DNA from 2 places in the Dehalococcoides mccartyi 195 genome. Region 2 is predicted to be linked to the other one. Evidence: riboswitches for the same ligand, from Rfam matches in the RefSeq annotation. Region 2 holds a riboswitch; the other holds the start of a gene.

Region 1 (10,980 bases), 500 kb from region 2:
CCGCAGGTACTGGCCGAAGTACCCAAAGTAAGGGCGGATTTGGGCTACCCCCCGCTGGTTACCCCGTCAAGCCAGATTGTAGGCACGCAGGCTATTTTAAATGTGCTGAGCGGTGCCCGCTACAAACAGGTTACCAAAGAAACTAAAAATTACCTGCTGGGGTATTACGGCAAAATACCCGGTGCGGTAAATGAAGAAATACGCAAAGCTATTATCGGTGATGAAAAACCCATTAGTGTCAGGCCGGGGGCTTTGCTTGAGCCGGAACTGCCCAAGATGAAGGCCGAAGGTGAAAAGCTGGGTATACTCAAAACCGAAGAAGACCTTTTGACTTATGCCATGTACCCTGAGGTAGCGGCCAAGTTCCTCAAGGGTGAGTGCAAGGAAGAGTGCCTTTTGCCGTCCACCCCTGAAGCAGCCAAAGTTGAAGCCAAAACCGAAGCTAAATCCGCTCCGGTCTTTAATGGTTCGGCTGAATACAGCGTTGAGGTAGACGGAGAAGTCTTTACGGTCAAGGTTTCCGCTAAGGCCGGTGCGGTTGGCGAAGCCCCCAAAGCTGCCAAGCCTACGGCCTCACACCCCGGGGCAGTTGTCTCCCCCATGCAGGGTATGCTCCTTTCCCTGAAGGTGAAGGAAGGGGACAAGGTTAGCGAAGGTGAAGTGGTGGCCACCATTGAGGCTATGAAGATGGAAAACGATGTTACCGCCGCTGTCAGCGGGGTAGTTTCAGAGATATATGCTTATGAGGGCGAAGTGGTGGGCAGCAAAGACGTAATTATGGTGATTGAGCCAGATGCTAAATAAAATACTGGTTGCCAACAGGGGTGAGATAGCCATACGTATTATGCGCGCCTGCCGTGAGCTGGGCATAAAGACTGTTGCCGTTTATTCCGATGCTGACAAAGGCGCTCTTTTTGTAAAGTATGCAGACGAAGCTTATCATATTGGCCCTTCCCAGCTGTCTGAGAGCTATCTGAATATAAAAAAGATAGTCTCGGCTGCCAAAAAAGCGGGGGTAGACGGGGTTCACCCCGGATACGGTTTTTTATCTGAAAACCCCGGTTTTGCACTGGCTCTGGAAAAGGCCGGCATCAAGTTTATAGGCCCCAGCAGCCGGGTTATAGAGCTGATGGGCAACAAGATTGCCGCCAGACGTGAAATGAAAAAAGCGGGTGTGCCGGTACTGCCCGGTACCGAGGGCTGTGTTTCCGGTATTGAGCAGGCCACCGAAGCGGCCGCGGCTATCGGTTACCCGGTTATTATCAAACCCAGCGGCGGCGGCGGCGGTATCGGTATGCGGGTGGCAAACGGCCCGGACGAGCTTAAAGATGCCATAGAATCCTCCCAGAAAGTAGCCGGAAATACCTTTGGTCTGGCCGAAGTCTATATTGAAAAATACATATCCAATCCCCGCCATATAGAGATACAGATAATGGGTGATTCACAGGGGAATGTGGTTTATCTGGGTGAGAGGGAATGTTCTATCCAGCGGCGTTATCAGAAACTTATTGAAGAAGCCCCTTCACCGGTCATCACCCCCGAACTCCGCAAGAAAATGGGCGAAGTGGCTATCAAGGCCGGCAAGTGGGTTAACTATGAGGGTGCCGGTACTATTGAATTTATCTTTTCAAACGGCCAGTTTTACTTCCTTGAGGCCAATACCCGGGTGCAGGTGGAACACCCTGTTACCGAAATGGTTACCGGCATAGATATAGTCAAAGAACAGATAATGGTAGCCTCCGGAGATGAGCTTTCTTTCAAACAGGAAGACGTCCAGATGCGGGGTTGGGCTATAGAGTGCCGCATAAACGCCGAAGACCCCTTGAATGAGTTTGCCCCCTCGGCGGCCAAACTAAAGGGTTACCGTTCACCCGGCGGTATCGGGGTGCGGGTGGACAGCGGCGTTCATACCCGCTATAACATACCTTACCTGTATGACCCCATGATATCCAAGCTGATTGTCTGGGGACGTACCCGCGAAGAAGCCATAGCCCGTATGCGGCGCGCCCTTTACGAATACATTATAGTAGGGGTGAAGACCAATATCCCCTTCCACAAGGCGGTTCTGGTTAATCCCAATTTTGTGGCCGGGAATTTGCATACCCATTTCATTGAAAAAGAAACCACCCTGCTTGATGAGATGAAGCGTATCATGAGTGAAGAACAGCCGCTGGAAGAGAAGCTGTCCGAAATATTTGACGATACCCGGAGGATTGCCGCTATTGCGGCGGTTGCCGCTCTGACCCAGCTTCCGGCTGAAATTGATGAAGATGAGATAACCGGCGTTTAAAGGTTTTTCTTTAAACGCCCAATCTCTTTCTGGATTTCCTTGTTTTCCCAGTCACTTTCGTCACGCATGAAGCCGAAAACACTCAGGAAGTGAAAAATCAGCCCGATACCCCAGCCCCCCAGGGGGAAAATAAACCAGGGGTATGAACTGCCGGTAAATGCCCAGATACCTATAAGCATCAGGTTTATCACTATATAAACCGACAGGTGATTGTAAAAATCCTTCTTTTCCTTGACCCTTTTCTGGGCAATACGGTAGATTTCGTCATCAGTCAGCTGTTTCATGTTATCTGCCTTCCTTCACCCAGAATTATGCTTTATTTCACTGGGGTTATCAAGCCTTTAGAGCTAAATCCGGGCACAAAAAAACTGCCGGGTTTTAAAGCCGGCAGTCTGCAAATGCTATGAATTATCTGCTATTAGAAAAGTTTAGCCACAGCGGCAGCTATTATCATAAGGCCTATGGCAACAGGCAGAATCCGGATAGCGTAGTTGTAAACGCCGTTCTTTTCCTCCAGAGCGGTTATCTCTGCCTTGCGTTTCTTGGCGGCGGCTTCATAACCATAACCGCTGGTAATGGCATCCCAGTAGCAGGCGTCTACGCACCGTCCGCAGTAGGTGCAGCTGGAGGTATCCAGACTATAGTCATGTACCTGATGAACAATATCACACCGCAGACATCTCTGGGCTTCCTTCTTGGCAGCTTCGGGAGACAGAGTTTTTTCAATCTCCACTTTGTCGCCACCGGCCTGTTTTACCAGACTAAGCTCTACCTGAGAGCGGTTTTGACCCTTAGGTTCGTTAAGGGGTTTGATATTTTTTTCAGGCGGGGCCAGAGTCTCATCCAGATTGCCTTCGCCCCCCAGATATTTGTCAATCAGACCGGCTACCGAACGTCCGGCGGCCATAGCCTCAATGACCGAGCGGGCACCGCTGATGCCGTCACCGGCGGCAAATACGCCGGGCTGGACTACGGAAAGATAATCCGCCCCCGGTTTTTCATTGGGAGTAACCGTAGTGATAACTGTATCTGCCGCTATAAAGCGGCGGGTATCATTTATTATCTCATAATGGAGTTTATTTTCTTTGTCATATCCGTAAGAGCGGATACGGAAAAGTTCTACTCCCTCAATTTTGCCGTCCAGCCTGACCAGCTTTGCAAAATCCAGTGAGGGATGAACAGTCACACCTGCATCTATAGCCCGGTCTACTTCCTCCGGGGAGGCTTCCTTGCTGCCGGCGTGGCGGCTGCAAACCAGATGCACCTCTGAGACCCCCAGGCTCTTAGCGGCAAAGGCACTGTTGTAAGCTTCGCTGCCGCCGCCTATTATTACTACTTTGTCACCCAGGCTTTCTTTGGTGGAGGATTTTATATTCTTAAGGAAATCACTGCCCTGCATCAGGTCTGATTCAACGGTTTCATCACAGGGAAGGAGCAGCCCTTCGTCCAGACCGAGTACGCCGGTGGAAAGCAGAACCGAATCGTAGCCCTGTTTTAACAGGGTCTGTACGGACTGCACCTGGCAGGAGGTATGGATGGTTACGCCCAGGTCGGTGATGGCCTTAATTTCTTTATTGAGTATATCTTTGGGCAGCTGATGCTCGGGTATACTGTAAAACATCTTGCCGCCGGCGTATTCCATAGATTCAAATATAGTTGCTTCGTGCCCCAGCAGGGTCAAAAAGTAGGCTGAGGTAAGCCCGGCTGGGCCGGAACCGATAATAGCTACCTTTTTGCCGGTGGAAGGGGCAATTTTAAGGTTATTTTTCCAACTGCCGTCGTCATTTTCAGCGGCATATCTCTTTAAAGCCCGAATGGCAATAGGCTCGTCAAATTTCTGGCGCTGGCACTCCAGTTCACAGGGGTGGAAACAGACATAACCGCACACTGAAGGGAAGGGTATCTTTTCTCTCATAACAGCAGTGGCAGCCGGGGCGTTGCCCTCAGCTACAAAGCGGACATAGCGGGGGATATCCAATCCGGCGGGGCAGGCGCGGGTGCAGGGAGCGGTGCCGACCCGTTTGGTGGGTGTCTTATCCCTGTCCAGTTTGATAGCATCTACCGGGCAGATGCTGGCACAGCGGTTACATCCGGTGCAGCGGCTCTGTGTCCAGAAAAACTCACTGCCGGCGGTGCGCTTGGTAGAAACTACCTTGCCGTCCTGTTTGATTTCTTCAGCCGGTTCCATTTTGTCTGCAGGTGCTTTTGTTTTGGCCATATATGTCTCTTCTACAAAATATTTAAGCCGATATTTAAAAGACCTAGTTCCTGATATTATACTTGCAACATATAGTACATTGTCAATCTGCAAGCTCACCTGTGAGCCAAACTGCTCTATTCTACCACCCATTTAATTCTTTATCCACCCGGCTTTTGAAGCAGCTGTTTTTTGGGCAAAATGCGGCTAAAATAAGTATTGACAAAACAGAAATAACTAATTAAAATCAAGTCTAATTGAATATGGTCTGCCGGTGCTTTGTAACAAAAGCTTAAAAGGGAAGCCTGTTAGAATCAGGTGCGGTCCCGCCGCTGTATACGGGGACGAAAACTGGAATACGCCACTGTTTCATTAAAATGAAGCGGGAAGGCCCGGTGAGTAGGTTGAGCCGTAAGCCAGAATATCTGCCGGTATAGAGTTTCGCGGAAAATGGCCGTGGGAAATGGTAAATCCCTGAGCCGAAAGGTTTGGGGTTTTATTTTTTTTAATCCTCAAACCTTGGTGGTTTGGGGATTTTTTTATTATGGGGGGAAATATGAAAGCGGTCTTGCTGGAAGAACCGGCTAAACTTAGCCTGGCGGAGGTGGACACTCCGTCCTGCCCCAAGGGTGGTGTGCTCTTGGAGGTAGCCTGCTGTGCAATCTGCGGCACAGACGTAAAGATGTTCCGGCGGGGACACCGTGACCTTAAGTATCCCCGGATACTGGGGCATGAAATAGCCGCTGTGGTAGCCTGCTCTGAACACCCTGATTTCAAGGCGGGTGACAGGGTGCAGGTTTATCCGGGTATTGCCTGCGGGGTCTGCCCGCTTTGCCTGCAGGGCAGGGAGAATTTGTGCGGGCAGGTGAAAATAATCGGTTTTAATTATGACGGGGGCTTGGCCGAATATATGGCACTTCCCCCTGAAAGCCTGCCTGGCGGGCTTAACATAATACCTGAGAATGTTTCAGACGAAGAAGCCTCTCTGGCTGAGCCGCTTGCCAGCTGTATCCACAGCCAGTCTGTTAGCCGGGTGGGGGACGGAGACCGGGTGCTGGTGCTGGGGGCTGGGCCTTTAGGTCTTTTACAGGCCATGCTCGCCCGGCATAACGGGGCGGAAAAGGTGCTTATGGCCGAAGTCCTGCCTGACAGGGTGTGTGGGGCGGAACTGGCCTGCCCTGACGGGGTGATAGATTTGGCAAAGACCAGCCTCAGGCAGGGGGTTTTTGAGCAGACCGGGGGGGCGGGGGTAGATGTGATTTTGATTGCCAGTTCGGGGGTAGAAGTGGGAGAGCTGCCCTCTGTTTTGAGCCCCGGCGGGCGGATAAATTTCTTTTCCGGTCTGCCTAAAGACCGTTCTGAATTCAGCCTGGACGCCAACACTATCCATTACCGGGAGCTGGCCTTGAGCGGCTCTTACGGCTCTACTCCAGCGGATAATACCCGGGCGCTTAGCCTGATAACGGATGGGATTATACCTGTAAAAAGGCTTATCAGCCGGGTAACGGGTATTTCAGATATAGAGGAGGCTTTTCTGGGGGTGGAAAAGCTAAAAGGCCTTAAAACCATTATCAAATTTTAATAAAAAAGAGGGAAACAAAAGTGGACGAAAACAGGGTAAAAAATTTCGGGGCTGTCATAAGCCGCCTTATTTCAAAGGAAAATCTTAACCGTGAAGAAGTAAAAGACTGTTTCTGCCAGATAATGCGGAATGAACAGCCTGACCTCCAGCAGGGTGCCTTTATGGCCGCCCTAACCGCCAAGGGTGAAACAGCACCGGAGATAGCCGGTGTCTGGGAAGCTATATATGAGCAGGATACGGTAAGGGTTAAGCCTTTGGTAAATAAACCTTTGGTGGATAACTGCGGTACGGGCATGGACAGCCTGAAGACCTTTAACATCAGCACGGCTGCTTCCATTGTGGCGGCGGCGGGCGGGGTGGTACTGGCAAAACACGGTGCCAGAGCCCTTTCCGGCAGCTTAGGGACTATTGATATGCTGGAATCACTGGGTGTTGACGTGGAAACAGACGTGGAGACCGTCAGGCGGAGTATTGAAACGGCGGGTATAGGCATTTTTAACGGCATGAGCGCCAAAGTTCACCCCCAGGCTCTTTTCCGTATCCTTTCCCAGATACGTTTCGGGACTACCCTTAATATTGCCGGTTCGCTGGCAAACCCGGCTTTGCCCCGTTATGCGGTCAGGGGGGTATATTCAGCCGAACTATTGCAGCCGGTGGCCGAGGTGATGCGTGAGATAGGTTATAAAAAAGCCCTGGTTATCTACGGCTCTGCCCCCGGCGGCCGGGGAATGGATGAACTTTCCGTTTTGGGCGAAAGCCGCATTGCCGAGCTTGGCGAAGACGGGCAGATTATTAACTACAGCTTGTCTCCGGCAGATTTTGGTTTAAAACCCGGCCGGACGGAGGATATTCTTACTTCGGGTGATAAACAACGCGAAACCCTGCGGCTTCTCCGTATTCTTTCTGGCGGTGAAAACGGGGCTGCTTTTAACGCGGTTTGTCTGAATGCCGCTCCTGTTTTTTATATAGCCGGTGAGGCTGACAGCCTTCAGCAGGGTTATGCTAAAGCGGCGGAGATAATCCGTTCCGGTGCGGCTATTGCCAAGCTCCGGCAGTGGGTGCAGACCCAGAATTCCAACCCCCAAGCCGGTCTTGCCCGGCTGGACAGCCTGCTGGCTGAACTGGACGGAACAAAGGTCAGCTAAGGGTATTTATTTGGGGAAATTTAAAAGCTGGCTTAGAGTGAATCGGTGCTGTTTTTGCAAGCCCACTTGGCTTGCGGGAGAGGTTTAACCCGGGATGACTTAATATACGTGTTTAATACGTATTAGAAGATTAACCGGTGCTTGGGCTGATGCTGTCAGCGGTTGAGGCCGGTTTAATATCCGCAAACGGCAGTTCTATACGGAAAGTAGCCCCGTTGCCGGGGGTGCTTTCCGCTGATATTCTGCCATGGTGTTCCTCAATAATGCCATGGCAGATGGAAAGCCCCAGTCCGGTACCCTTACCGACCTCTTTGGTGGTAAAGAAAGGGTCAAAAATACGTTTGATGTTTTCAGGGCTGATGCCGGGGCCGTTATCTGAAATACTGATTACTGCATAACCTTTGCGGCGGCTGGTTTTTATGGTTATCTGGGGGTGTTCCTTAAGGCGCAGGAAGAACTCTGCGTTGATAATAATATTTATTAAAACCTGCTGTATCTGGAAGACGTCCAGCATTACCCGCGGCAGGTCGGGGTCCAGTTCGGTTATGCAGCGGATATTATTTATCCGGTGGTCATGTTTGCGCAGTTCAAGCACCTTCTGAATGCTCAGGTTTATATCACCGGCTTCGCGGGTAGGGGTTTGCTGACGGGCAAAAGTGAGCAGATTGCGGACTACTTCAGCCGCCCGCAGGGCTTCGCGGTGAATAGTCTGGACATCTTCTTTGATTGATTCTTCCAGTTCATTCATCAGCAAAAGTTCGCTGAAGCCGACAATGCCGGTAAGGGGGTTGTTTATCTCGTGGGCCAGACCGGAAGCCAGCTCGCCTACTGAGGCCATGCGGTCAGTCATGATAAGCTGCTGTTCCAGTTTCTTGTGTTCGGTAATATCCGCACTGAGTATTATTATGCCCTGGATTTCACCTGAGTAATCACGCAGTACCGCTCCGCTTATCTGGCAGAAATATTCCGTTCCGTCCGGGCGTACACACAGAAGTTCCAGATTGCGTACTTCATTCAGGCTGTCTGCCTGGGCCAGATAGGCTCTGGCTTCTTCACGGTCTTTGGGGGCAATAAATTCCAGCCCGTGTCTGCCTATCATCTGGTCTTTGCTGGTGTAGTTATTCATTTTCAGTATAGTCTGGTTGACCTCGGTAATATAGCCTTGGGTATCCATGACAATTATGCCTTCGTTAACCCCGTTGAACATTCCCCGGATTTTTTCTTCCGAGGCTATCAAGGCATTATGGGTCTGTTTCTGTTCGGTAATATCAGAGATAATGCAGATAGCATTCGTTACGCTGCCGTTTTCATCAAGCAGGGTAGAGCAGTTTACCATTACATCCCGGTACTTGCCGTCCTTGTGGAGCATACGGCAATCCTTGTTATAAATAATTTCCCCGCGGTTTAGGCTGGCAATATGCCTGCGGACTTCATGGCGGAAGGGTTCTTCCACAATTTCCAGAAAGCTCATCCCCACCAGTTCGGCCGGAGTATAGCCCAGTATTTCCTGAACACGCATATTGCAGTCATTTATAATACCGTTCTGGTCAAACGAAATAATAATGCTGGCGGCTGTTTCAAATATAGAGCGGTAGCGGTTTTCACTGCGGGTAAGGGCATCACGGGCATTTTTCAGACGGCTTATATCTGTGAAGGTGGTATAAACCATGTACGAGTTTTCCTGGTTGAGGCGGAACAGCGGCAGGGCAAACAGGTTGACCCAGCGGACCTCACCGGAAAGGTTATTCTTTATGCCCATAAAAACATTCCGCACCGCTTTGCCGGTCTTCAGGGCAGTTATTACCGGGTTTTCCTCCGGCGGCATTATTGAGCCGTTTTCCTGCACATAAGTCCAGACCGGGTCGGCAATATTTGTTCCCAGCAGTTCGCTTTCATGCCTGCCGAAAATAGTATTGGCGGCCGGGTTGGTTTCAATTATGATGCCCTTATCATCAATATAAATAGCCCCCTGGGCCATAGTTTCAAACAGGGTGTGGTACTTTTCCTCGGACATACGCAAAGCTTCTTCAATATGTTTAAGCTCGGTGACGTCTTCACCCGAATAGAGTATTGAATTAAGTTTTCCGTCCTGGCTGCGGATAGCCGTGGAATGCCACAAAATCACCTTTTCCTGGCCGTCTTTAGTCAGGACTACATCCATATAGCGTTCCGGCAGGTCGGCTTTGCCTGAGATAATTTGTTTGTACATGGAGTGTTTGATAAGACGGCGGTAACCGGGCACAAAACTCTCAAACCAGTTGCGCCCCACAATTTCCTGATATTCATAACCCAGTATTTCGCAGCCCCGCTTGTTAATCTGTAAAACAATCTCGTTTTCGCTTAAGACAACTATAATTACCCCGGCAATATCCAAATACAACTGGGCTTTGTCTCGTTCTTCTTTCAGCCGGATTTCAGTTCTGGCCAGTTCTTGCCGGTGGCGTATTTTTTCCACCCCCAGCGATATATCCTGGGAGACCTCCCGCAGCAGGGAAATTTCTTCTCTGCCGAATACGTCCGGGTTATTTGAATAAACGCATAATACCCCCAGCAGTTCATCCCCGAAATCAATAGGCGAACAAAGCAGGCTGCAGCAATGCTGACAGCAGATATCATCACCGGGGCAGGTCTGGATGTCTGGAACTACTATCAGGCTGCGGCTTTTTATAGCCTGCTGGATAGGTTCTCCGGGCAGGTAGAGGCAATGCGGTGCCGGGCACTCCCCGGCGGGAAGCTGGGACGGCTGTCCGCTGGCAGCGTGATAGCGGGGTTCAACTGTCTGCTGGTCAGGGGTTGCATAACCTATCCAGGCTACCTGATACCGCCCGGCATAGACCAGTCTTTCGCACACCCTTTCCATCAGCTCTTCTTCGTTGTCTATATGGGTGATATGGTGGTTTATATCCCGTATCATGGAGAGTATCTGGTTGAGTTCTTCTTCGTGGCTTATTACCCGCCGGTGGTTGTTGATTATCAGCCCTACCAGACTGCCGGCACCCAAAGTTAGCAGCATAACGAAGAAAATAACCGGCTCAAACAAGTCCATTCCAACCATCAGCAGCATACCCGGTATGAGGATGCTGCTGACCCAGATTATGGAAACTTTTAATCCCCAGCGCCAGGTGGCAATGGCGATAATAATAATGGTAGTAGATGCCTCCACCATAGTGGCAAAAAGCTTCCAGTTGGCATTTTGAACGAAGTCCTGCGGGGATAAGACTGAGTATAATCCTAAGATGATTACCAGTACGGATAAGCCGGTGACGTATGTAAAATATTTATCTTTGAAAAGAGGGGGGGATTGCTGGTTTTTCATTGTCCTGTTTTCCCCCTCCTGTTTACCAGATTATATTAAAACAAAACTTTTTGGATTATTCAAAACAAATCAGGTGTGCGTCAAATAGCATAAAAACCTTTGGAAACACGAATAAAATTCTTAGCCAGGTCCGGGTTTGTGCCGAAATGGAGATGCAGGTAACTGGCCAGTACATTAGTACTATTTCCTATAATAAAACCCTCATTCTGTCCGGCATACTCAGCCGGCTCCAGCAGGGTATAGGCTGGTTTGGTTTTGGGGGAGGGCAGTTTTGACCAGTGGAAAATGTGCCCCCTTAGTTCAGTCCCCTTGCCGGAAAGGATATTATCGTTCTGGACGGCGGCTCTGGTATAGCCCAGACGGTGCAGTTTTTTCTGCATGACAGATACGCCCGGCAGAAGCCCCAGCATCAAGTATTTGTTATTATCAAAGTCTTCTATCGCTTCGGAT
Region 2 (10,980 bases):
TTCATCTTCGGTCAGGCCCAGTTCCTCGGCCAGCATTTTTGACGGTTTCAGGAATTCTTCGGCCTTTTCGGCTATTTCCCAGTCTTTCATCAGGCCGGGGTCAAGGTCTTTTAAGTGTGATTTGCGGTTATTTATAGTCAAAATACTCCCCGTAAAATCTTTAAAAGGTACTGAACCCAGTATATCAGACAGCCCCTTTTTTGCAATGATTTAAGTATAGAAAATGGTAATACGAAAGGCTTTTCCTGCCGGTTCTGGTATAATAAAAAAATGCACGAACTATTGCCCTTTTACGGCAAACGCCAGAAGTCATTTCTGAAGTGGTATATGCGTCTGGCATCACTCAGCCGCTGGCCGCTTGCAGGCGGTCTGGTAAAGAAATATGCCAACCATTATGCCCGCAAACAGCATGGCGGGTATTTGCTGAATCTGTCCGAAGCCAAAGAGATACTGGACATGTCCGAAAATATTTATCTCGGCCCGTGCAGCTGCCGTGAGGTTTTTAAAAACTGTGATGCCCCGGTTATGGCGGAGATTATAATAGGGGCGGGCGGGCATGTCTACCGGGATACACTTGGAAAGTTTAAGCCCATCAGCCGTGAGCAGGCACTGGAGGTTATTATATCCTGCCAGCAGGCCGGGCTGATGACCACCCTGGTACACTGCAAAGAGCATTTTTATTCTATCTGCAACTGCTGCCGCTGCTGCTGTGTGCCGTACCGTCTAAAGCACCAGTACGGCATAGAGTTTGCCTTGGTAAGGGATAAAAATATTGTTAACCGTTTTGCACAGTTTCTAAAGGAGGAAGGCCTGCATGGAGTACCGGAAAATATACAGCCGCCTAAAACCTGAGCTTCTTTTTGATACCCTTAAAGACTTAATTACCAAACATGGCGGGCATCTGGAAAGTGCCAGCAGTGACAATTACTCTGTAACCGACTCTTCTTCAGATTTCATTTTCAAAGGAACTATGGTCTTCAGCCGGGTGAAAAACAGCTCTGCTGCCTGTGCCAGTGTGTATGTAATGGGGTCTGAACGTAAGGACAGCCGGGTAATACTGGATATAGAGCCGGGTGCTTTCGGCGAGGCGGCTGTAAAATGCCTGCTGGATGAGGTGGATTTTTTGCTGGGCGAATACGAAAAAAAATAGCTTTCAGCGTTTGAACAAACACAATGTATAGGATATAATCTTTTCTAATTGTCTTGACTAAATTTAGAAGGTGCGCATGCTTAAAACTCATAGCTGTGCCTTAACTCAGGAAAATATTGGCACTGAAGTTACTCTGGCAGGTTGGGTACACCGCCGCCGAGACCATGGCGGGGTTATATTTATTGACCTTCGTGACCGGGAAGGCATTGTTCAGGTGGTATTTAACCCCGAACAGTCCGCTGCCTGTCTGGATATCGGTAAAGAACTGCGGAGTGAATATGTCCTGCAGGTAAAAGGCATTAAATCCAGCGGAAAAATGTTTTGCGGTGAACTGCTGCCGCTCATTTTGAAGTGTATAAGGGATAATGATATTGACCTGCTGTGTGTGGCTTCTCATGGATATACCGGTATTAAGAAAATGGTACTGGGCAGCGTTTCCGAAAAGCTTATTAAATCTACCAATCTGCCGGTTTTGCTGGTAAAAGATGGGTACGACGCAGACAAGGCAGCTTTCGGGAATATTTTATTGCCACTGGATGGCTCTCTTTTTTCAGAGGCTTGTCTGAAGCAGGTATCAGTTCTGGCCCGTGATTTTAAAAGCAAACTTACCCTGCTGGTGGTTATTCAGCCCCCCTGCATACCCTCAGATCGTTCCCCCAGTATTCAACCCAGCTGGGATGAATACTATCAGGCGCTTCTGGAGGAGCTTAAACAACAGGCGCAGGCCTATCTGGAGCGGCTTACCGGCGAATTGCGGGAAAATGGAATTGAAACTGAATTCCGTATGGAAGTTTCAGATAATATTCCTGAAACTATTTTGAGTACCGCCGAAGATATAAATGCCTCTCTTATTTCATTTACCACCCATAACCGCTCCGGAATAGAGAAATGGTATTATGGAAGTGTGGCAGCCGGTTTGATTGAAAATTCCCCGCGCCCCATGCTGTTATGGCGGAACAGCATTTAAACTTTGCTTGACACTTGCCTTTACTCCTTCCTACAATTAGACAAGAAAAAGGCATGAAAAAGATTTATGACTTAAGCCCCGAAATACGCCCTGAAATGATTAGCTGGCCGGGTGATGGCCCTCCGCAGATAAAGCTTTTGCATAGTATCAGGGGTGGTTTTCCCACCAACCTCGGTCAGCTTACCATGACATTACATAACGGCAGCCATATTGATGCCCCCCTCCATTTTTTTGAAGATGGCGATGGGGTGGGTGAGATACCCCTTGAGATACTTATTGGCAATGTCCGTGTTTTGTGCTTTAGCGGGGTGAAAACTATAACCCGTGATATGCTTGAGCAGGCTGAACTAAGGGGGGTAACCCGGCTTATACTGGCTACGGATAATGAAACCCTTTGGGATAAGCCTGATTTTGACCGGAACTATACTTATATAGACATCGGGGCTGCCCGTTATCTGACCGAGATAGGTATACGCCTGCTGGGTATAGATTACCTTTCGGTAGAGGATTTTGAAGAGACTCAGGGAGTGCACAAGCACCTTTTAAGCCGTGGGGTAGTTATATTGGAAAGTCTGCAGCTTGCAGGTGTGGCTGAAGGGGATTATGAGCTTTTTTGCCTGCCCTTGAAACTGGGTAAAGTAGACGGTGCCCCCGCCAGAGTAATATTAATAGAGAGATAACAGTTTGAAAGACGTAAAGATAGTGCCGGCTGTACTTACCGATGACCCTGCGGCCTTTGAGTGTATGCTAAACCAGCTGGAGAGTTTTGCTCCTTCTGCCCAGATAGATATTATGGACGGGCAGTTTGTGCCTTCGCTAAGCATCCCACCTGAAGTACTGGGCAGATACAAGCCCCGTTTTGCCTCTGAAATACACCTGATGACCCTTAATCCAGAAGAATACCTTACCTATTGCAAGCAGCACGGCGCTTTCAGGGTAATATTCCATTTTGAAGCAACAACCCGCCCCGAATATGTTATCAGCAGGATAAAGGAATTGGGTTTTCAAGCAGGGCTGGCGGTGAACCCTGAAACACCTGTTTCAGATTTTGCTTATCTGGTGCCGCAGCTGGACATGGTGCTTTTTATGTCGGTTATTCCCGGTTTTTACGGCGCGCCGTTTATACCTGAGGTGCTCCTGAAGGTAAAAGAGTTTAAACGCCGTTTTCCCGAAACTGAAATAGGTCTGGACGGCGGTGCTAAAGAGGGCAACATACCTGAGATTGTGGCGGCCGGGGTAAATGATATATGCGTGGGAAGTGCTATCTTCCGGCAAACTGACCCTAAGTCAAGCTACCTGTATTTGGATAAACTGGCTAAAAATGCCTCCAAAGAAGCGGGTATTTAGCCCTCTTTTTCAGCCTGAAGCAGCTTTTCCAGGCGGCGTTTGTGCCGTTCTTCGCCGGTAAAGCGGGCATTTAAAAAGGCCGTAATAATCTCTTTGGCTACTTCAATGCCTATTACCCTGGCCCCTAAACAAAGCACGTTCATATCATCATGCTCCACCCCCTGGTGGGCGGAGTAAACATCGTGGCAGAGGCCGGCCCTGACGCCTTTGATTTTATTGGCGGTGATACAGGCGCCCACCCCGCTGCCGCAGATGATAATGCCGCGGTCTGTCTGCCCGCAGGCAACCTTTCGGGCCACCGCTAAAGCAAAATCAGGATAGTCATCAGCACTATCATAGGTACATGCCCCCAAATCCAGCACCTTTATCCCCAATTGATTTAAAAAGGGTAAGAGGTCTGTTTTCAGGCCGTAACCGCCGTGGTCTGCCCCGATGGCAACAGAGATATTACTCATCTTCATTCTCCAAAAGCTTTAAAGCCTTTTCAGCCATATTTTCCGGGGTTAGCCCAAAGTGTTGGTAAAGCACAGGCGCCGGGGCTGATGCCCCGAAATGGTCAATGGAAATAATATCACCGTTTGCGCCCAAATATTTGCACCATCCCTGTGCACTGCCGGCTTCTATTATTACCCGCGGCAGGGAAGCGGGCAAGATGCTCTGGCGGTAGGTCCGGGGTTGGGCCTCAAAAAGCTGCCACGAAGGGAAGGATACTACCCTTGACGAGACGCCTTTATTTTTAAGTATTTCAGCCGCCTGAACGGCTATGCTTACTTCTGAGCCGCTGGCTACCAGGGCAACCTGCGGGCGGGAATCTGTTTCTGCCAGTATATATGCCCCTTTGGCCAAGTTTACGGAATTTGCCTGTGAGTTATCTAAGAGAGGCAGTTTCTGGCGGGAGAGGGCAATGGCGGTCGGGCCGTCCTTGCGGAGTATGGCCGTTTTCCATGCCTGGGCTGTTTCATACGAATCTGCCGGGCGGATAGTAACCAGACCGGGCACCGAACGTAAACCGGCCAGCTGTTCAATAGGCTGGTGGGTAGGGCCGTCCTCTCCCAGACCGATAGAGTCATGGGTAAAAATATAAATAACCCTTTGACCCATAAGGGATGCCAGCCTTACCGCCGGACGCATGTAATCATAAAATATAAGGAAAGTGGCAACATAAGGTATAATCCCGCCGTGGAGAGCCAGCCCGTTGGCTATTGCTCCCATGGCGTGTTCACGTACGCCGAAATGGATATTCCGCCCCTCATAATGCGGCGGTTCATATTCGCCGCCGTCTTTGATAACAGTTTTGTTAGACGGGCTGAGGTCTGCCGAACCGCCCATAAGGGCTGGCAGGCGGGAAGCCAGTGTATTTATAATCAAACCGGAAGCCTCGCGGCTGGCCATAGCCTTGTCAAAAAGTTTATCCAGCTCATTATCCCAGTTGTCTGGCAGCTTACCAGAAAGCCTGTCCTGCAAAAGGGCGGCTTTTTCGGGATAACGGCTTGAATAGTAGTCCAGCTTGGATTGCCAAACCTGCTGGGCTGTTTTGCCTTTATCCAGTGCCATGCGGAATTCCGCCAGAGCTTCAGGCGGTATTACAAAAGGCTCGTAATCCCACCCTAAAGATTTGCGGCTTTTGGCCACTTCGTCTGTTCCCAGCGGCTCACCATGGGCAGAGGCCTTGCCGGCCTTGTTCGGGCTGCCAAAACCGATAACTGTTTTACAGATAATCAGGCTGGGGCGGGCGGAATCTGACTGGGCTTCTTTGATAGCCCCTGAAACTGCCTCAGGGTTAAGCCCGTCTACCGGGCCAATTACCTGCCAGCCGTAACTTTCAAAACGCAGAGCCGTATTTTCGGTAAAAGCCAGCTCTGTTGAACCTTCAATAGATATTTCATTATCGTCATACAGGTAAATCAGCTTACCCAGTGCCAAATGCCCCGCCAAAGAGGCGGCTTCCGAGGCTACGCCCTCCATCAAATCCCCGTCAGAGACTATGCCGTAGGTATAATGGTCTATTATTTTGCAATCCGGCTGGTTAAAAACCGCGGCCAGATGGGCTTCGGCCATAGCCATACCCACACCGCTGGCAAAACCCTGCCCAAGCGGGCCGGTAGTCATCTCAACGCCGGGGGTCAGGCCGTATTCCGGGTGCCCCGGGGTTTTACTGCCCCACTGGCGGAAATTTTTAAGCTCATCCAGCGGCAAATCATAACCGGTAAGGTGGAGAAGTGAGTAAAGCAAGGCTGAGGCATGGCCGGCAGAAAGTATGAAACGGTCACGGTTAGGCCAGGCCGGGTCTTGGGGGTTATGCTTGAGGAAATTTTGCCACAGGGCATAGGCCATAGCGGCCATACCCATAGGTGCTCCGGGATGCCCCGAATTTGCCTTCTGAACGGCGTCTACCGCAAGAAAGCGCAGGGCATTTATACATAAACTATCTGATTTTGTATTTGACATGGCGTTTAATTTTAACGTTTAGCGGGCTCTTTTTCAAATCTGGTCTAAACCTGCCAGCCATTTTTGTGTATATGGCTTTCCAAATATCGCCCGGCCGGAGGTTTTACCTCCCCCTTCTTGCCAATGGCTATAAGGCTAAGCGGAGAGATATTGGCCGGAAGGTTTAAAAGCTGTGAGATGCCCTTTTTCCGTTCCTCACGGGGGTGCAGCCCCAGCCAGCAGGCACCTAAGCCCAAAGCCTCGGCCGCCAGCAGGATATTCTGGCTGGCGGCAGCGCAGTCCTGTATCCAGTAACCGGGTTTGGTTTCGGCGCTTGTATCTGCACAGACCATAATAGCCATGGGGGCTTCTTTCAGCATTTTAGAGTAGGGGTGAATGTCGGGTATTTTATCAAGTATGCGGCGTTCATCTATAACTACAAAATGCCAGACTTGCTGGTTTCCGGCGGAAGGGGCGGCCATGCCTGCCCTCAAAAGGGTATCCAGTTCGGAGGGGCTTACATCTCCGTTTTGATAGTGGCGGGTGCTTCGGCGGCTGAATATTGCTTCAAGTGTGTCCATTTCATACTCCTTGACGAATACTGTTATCTCTTTATATCATATCGTATTATGATCTGCTAAATACTTCCCGAATGTCAGGGGCTTAAGTGCCCGGTTTTCCATTTTTTAAAATAAAAGGGGAAGTTTGTGTTTAAAAAACTGGCAGATATAAATAATAAGCCTGAGTTATATCAGCAGTACAGTGCGCCTGTACTCTGGAATGACCCTCATATCTCCTCCCGTATGCTGGAGTTTCACCTCAACCCGGATATTGAGCCTGCATCACGCAAAGCAGTCTTCATTGAAAAATCTGCCCGCTGGATAGCAGAATATTTTGGTTTGGGTGACGGCAAGCGGGTCTGTGATTTCGGTTGCGGGCCGGGGCTTTATACCAGCCATTTGGCGGCTGCGGGTGCAGATGTGACCGGTATAGATTTTTCAAGCCGCTCTATAGCTTATGCCCGTGAATCCGCATCTGCCCATAATCTGGATATCCATTATATAGAGCAAAACTATCTGGAGTTTGCTGCCCCGAAGAAGTTTGACCTGATAACTCTTATCTACTGTGATTACTGCGCGCTCAGCCCGGCCCAGCGTTGCCGGCTTCTTTCGGTCTGGCGGAAATGCCTGAAAGATGGCGGGCAGATATTGCTGGATGTATTTTCTCTTTCAGCTTACGAAGGGCGGGCGGAAAGTGCAGCTTACGGACACCGCTTGATGGACGGCTTCTGGTCAGGCCATGATTATTTCGGCTTTGTTAACACTTTTAAATATCCGCTCGAAAAAGTAGTGCTGGATAAATACACTATTATAGAGGCGGATAGGGAGTGGCAGGTCTTCAACTGGCTGAAGTATTTTTCTGCCGCAGAGCTGAAAGACGAGTTAGCCGAAAACGGGTTTGAGGTAACAGGTGTATTTTCAGATGTTGCCGGGAAGGTTTACTGCGAAACTTCACCTGAAATTGCCGTAGTTGCCCGCAAGAAAAACTAACTTATTAGCTAGGATACTGGTTTTAACAGCCGCAGTTTTTGAGTCTGCGGCTGTTTTATTGATTGAGATAAACCCGTTTATTAGGTAAAATGGTTTGCAGTTATATATCCTTAAACCTTACAAGAGAGAAGCGAGCGTAATGATAAAACCAACCAAGCTGATTCCGCCTTTTCCCCAGATGACAATAGGGGTTATGGGTTCTGCCGGCGGGGCAATGTCTGATGAAACCAAAAAAATCTACGTTGTCTGGGTGAGTGCATAGCCAAGCGTAAACATGTACTTATTACCGGTGCCTGTCCCGGTATGCCCCATGAAACTGTGCTGGGGGCTAAGGAAGAAGGCGGAGTAGTAGTGGGTATTTCTCCGGCCCTCAATCTGGAAGAACACGTAGAAAAATACCATTCTCCCACCCGCGGATATGACGCCATTATCTATACCGGCTCAGGTCTGATGGGACGGGAGATTGAAAATATCCGCAGCTGTGACGTAGTTATATTTGCCGGGGGGCGCTCCGGCACTCTGGGTGAGTTTGCCATAGCTTATGACGAAGGCAAGGTTATAGGCGTGTTGCGGGGGAGCGGCGGTATTGCTGACCATCTGGACAAGATTATTGCCATGGTGGACAAGGAAACCGGTGCCCGGGTCTACTACGAATCAGACCCGCATAAACTGCTGGACGTACTGGAAGCAGTTTACCGGGAACGTATTTTCCCCAGGCATAAGCTTCTGCTGGAAAACCACAGCCCTGACGGTATTTACGACGGCTAATCTAATTTTAATCTGAAAGGGATTTAGTTTCTAAATCCCTTTTTTATGTCCCCGGAATGCTTGGGATAGGGGGTCTGTCAAAGCAGGTTTACGGGTCTGGTTTCCCTGAGAATATATTTCAGGTTTTTCGTTTATGTATTGACTAAACAAAATAACTGGAGTAAACTAAAATTTAGTTGAATATATGACGGGATAGCTATGAGTGCAAGACCGGTGCGAATCCGGCGCAGTACCGCCTACTGTGACCGAGGGGAGACCTTCGGGAGCCAGAACCTCAAATTCCGTTACCAGGCACTCCGCGGAATAGGGAGGGTAGTCATTTTAAAGTGACTGAAATACCTTTGTCCGATGAGGCAGAGGTATTTTTTATGTCTGGCAGAGTATATAAAAAATAACAGGGCCTTGAACTTTGAGTGCAAGACCGGTGCAATTCCGGCGCAGTACCGCCTGCTGTAATGGGGCAAATACCCCGAAGTCAGAACTTCAAAGTTCGGTTTTAGAGGCTCTCCGCGGTAAGAGGAGGTACGTGGCCATGCAGAAAAACTTGTAAGAGGAAACAGTTTTGCCCGTGGTTTTGGTTTCCGATATTAAAAATGAATGGAGCAGTTATGCTGAGTGATATTAAAATGAAACTTAACAGTAAGAGTGCCCGCTTGGGTACGGCTGTTGCCAGTATCTTCTTAAGTTTGGTTTTGCTGCTGGGTTTGGCAGGCGGCTGTAAAACGGCAGACGATACCGAAAATGAAGATGATACCCCGGTAGTAACCGAAGTAAGCTATCCCTTGACAGTGACAGACCAGCTGGGCAGGACGGTAACTATTCAGTCCGAACCCCAGACTATAGTCTCTCTTTCCCCCAGCAATACCGAAACTATTTATGCTATGGGACTGGAAGATAAACTGGTGGGTGTGACTACTTACTGCAACTACCCTGAGGCCGCCGCAGATAAGCCCAAGGTGGGCGGTTTTTCAACCGTAGATGTTGAAGCGGTGACTGCTATAGGACCTGATATTATTCTGGCCTCCAATCTTCATGAATCTACCGTTATCCCTCAGCTTGAACAGCTGGGTCTGACTGTGATAGCTATCAGCCCGGATAATCTGGAAGAAGTAATCTCATCTATTGAGCTTATTGGCAAATGCCTTAATCAGGTTGAAAAAGCCAATTCGCTGGTAGACGGGATGCAAACCCGTATAGATGCGGTAACAGCCAAGGTCAAAAACCTGTCTGACAGTCAGAAACCGCGTGTTTTATACATTGTCTGGCATGAACCTCTTATGAGTGTTGGTTCTACTGCCTTTATAACCGGCTTGATTACTGCTGCCGGAAGCGTTAGTATTACTGCTGATTCTGTAGAAGCTTATCCTACCATTAGTTTGGAAACAGTACTCGGGGCTAATCCCCAGGTGATAGTGGTGGGTACCGGTATGGGTTCAGGGGCGGATGCGCCGCTGATTTTTATGCAGGATGAGCCCCGTCTGGCGGCTATTGATGCCAGAATAAACGGCAATATATATAGTATCAATACAGACCTTATCGGCCGTACCGGCCCGCGGATTGTAGATGCTCTGGAGCAGCTGGCCCAGATGCTCCACCCTGAAATATTCGGGGCTTTCAGCGGATAAAGAATTCGGCTGGGGCAGGTATATACCTGCCCCACAGTTTTGCAGGTAAGAATGGGTGTTAATACAAGTCTGAATAAAGAAAACTGCCCGGCAGTACCCGGCGGTCTGCACCCTCACTAGCAGGGCAGGCTTTATGCAATGCTCGGGTTGCTTGGATTGCTGCTGCTGGCGGCAATCTTTGCTATTTCATTCGGCTCGGTTGAAGTGCCGTTTTTTACCACTATATCCATTATAATTTCAAAAATCCCCTTTATACATATCAGCCCTGACTGGACTGTAAATACCCAGACTATTATTTGGGATATCCGTTTGCCCAGAGTCCTGCTGGCCGGAGTGGTGGGTATGGCTTTGGCTGTGGCCGGGGCTACATATCAGGGGCTTTTCTGTAACCCTCTGGCAGACCCTTATCTTATCGGTGTGGCCCAAGGGGCGGCGGTAGGCGCTGTACTGGGGCTGATACTAGGTATCGGTTTTGATATACTGGGTATTTTCGCAACCCCGCTGTTTGCCTTTGTGGGGGCGTTCGGGGCGGTAGGTGTTGTGTATATGCTGGCCAGGGTGGGAAACCGCCTTACGGTTACCACTTTGATACTGGCCGGTGTGGCACTGGGCTCATTCCTTACGGCTGTTGTATCGTATTTGATTACGGTCAGCGGCGACAAGATTCACTCTGTTATGTTCTGGCTGATGGGCAGTTTTTCTATGGCTGCCTGGGACAGTGTAAAAATAGTTGTACCTATTGTAATCATAGGTACTATAGTTATACTTTTATTTGCCCGTTCGCTGAACCTTATTCAGCTGGGTGAAGAGCAGGCTCAGGAACTGGGGGTAGATGTGGAGCGGATGAAAATCTTCCTCCTTACGGCAGCTACCCTGATAACAGCCGCAGCGGTATCTTTTGTGGGTATTATCGGTTTTGTGGGTATTATAGTTCCCCACGCCGTGAGACTAATCTGGGGGGCGGATTACCGTTTCCTGCTGCCGCTTTCGGCTCTGGTGGGGGCGGTATTTATGATAATGGCTGACATTGCCTCCCGTACGTTGGTTGCTCCCAATGAAATCCCGGTGGGGGCTATTACGGCACTGGTGGGTGCGCCCTTTTTCCTGTATTTGCTTAGAAAACGCACCCGAATGCTCTTTTAGGTA

What was found. A riboswitch is a leader RNA that binds a small molecule or an ion and turns the genes downstream of it on or off. The one in region 2 is predicted to bind cobalamin.
Region 1: linked by a shared signal. The riboswitch ahead of DET_RS00725 (zinc-dependent dehydrogenase) and the one ahead of DET_RS03585 (ABC transporter substrate-binding protein) in region 2 are both predicted to bind cobalamin.

What each region holds. Positions count from the first base shown of each region.
Region 1 is NC_002936.3:117,796-128,775, forward strand. It holds gene oadA (sodium-extruding oxaloacetate decarboxylase subunit alpha) at 1-804, shown strand, start outside; gene DET_RS00710 (acetyl-CoA carboxylase biotin carboxylase subunit) at 794-2,290, shown strand; gene DET_RS00715 (2TM domain-containing protein) at 2,287-2,574, opposite strand; gene DET_RS00720 (4Fe-4S binding protein) at 2,709-4,508, opposite strand; cobalamin riboswitch at 4,743-4,935, shown strand; gene DET_RS00725 (zinc-dependent dehydrogenase) at 5,044-6,069, shown strand; gene trpD (anthranilate phosphoribosyltransferase) at 6,090-7,214, shown strand; gene DET_RS00735 (PAS domain S-box protein) at 7,345-10,530, opposite strand; gene DET_RS00740 (cobyrinate a,c-diamide synthase) at 10,611-10,980, opposite strand, start outside.
Region 2 is NC_002936.3:621,802-632,781, forward strand. It holds gene DET_RS03530 (formate--tetrahydrofolate ligase) at 1-141, opposite strand, end outside; gene DET_RS03535 (hypothetical protein) at 271-852, shown strand; gene DET_RS03540 (hypothetical protein) at 815-1,150, shown strand; partial or broken gene DET_RS08910 (OB-fold nucleic acid binding domain-containing protein) at 1,227-1,622, shown strand; partial or broken gene DET_RS08915 (universal stress protein) at 1,674-2,117, shown strand; gene DET_RS03550 (cyclase family protein) at 2,171-2,797, shown strand; gene DET_RS03555 (ribulose-phosphate 3-epimerase) at 2,802-3,464, shown strand; gene rpiB (ribose 5-phosphate isomerase B) at 3,461-3,919, opposite strand; gene tkt (transketolase) at 3,912-5,912, opposite strand; gene DET_RS03570 (nitroreductase family protein) at 5,957-6,472, opposite strand; gene DET_RS03575 (class I SAM-dependent methyltransferase) at 6,599-7,441, shown strand; gene DET_RS08850 (hypothetical protein) at 7,581-7,703, shown strand; gene DET_RS03580 (hypothetical protein) at 7,724-8,209, shown strand; cobalamin riboswitch at 8,369-8,504, shown strand; cobalamin riboswitch at 8,595-8,713, shown strand; gene DET_RS03585 (ABC transporter substrate-binding protein) at 8,818-9,834, shown strand; gene DET_RS03590 (FecCD family ABC transporter permease) at 9,973-10,977, shown strand.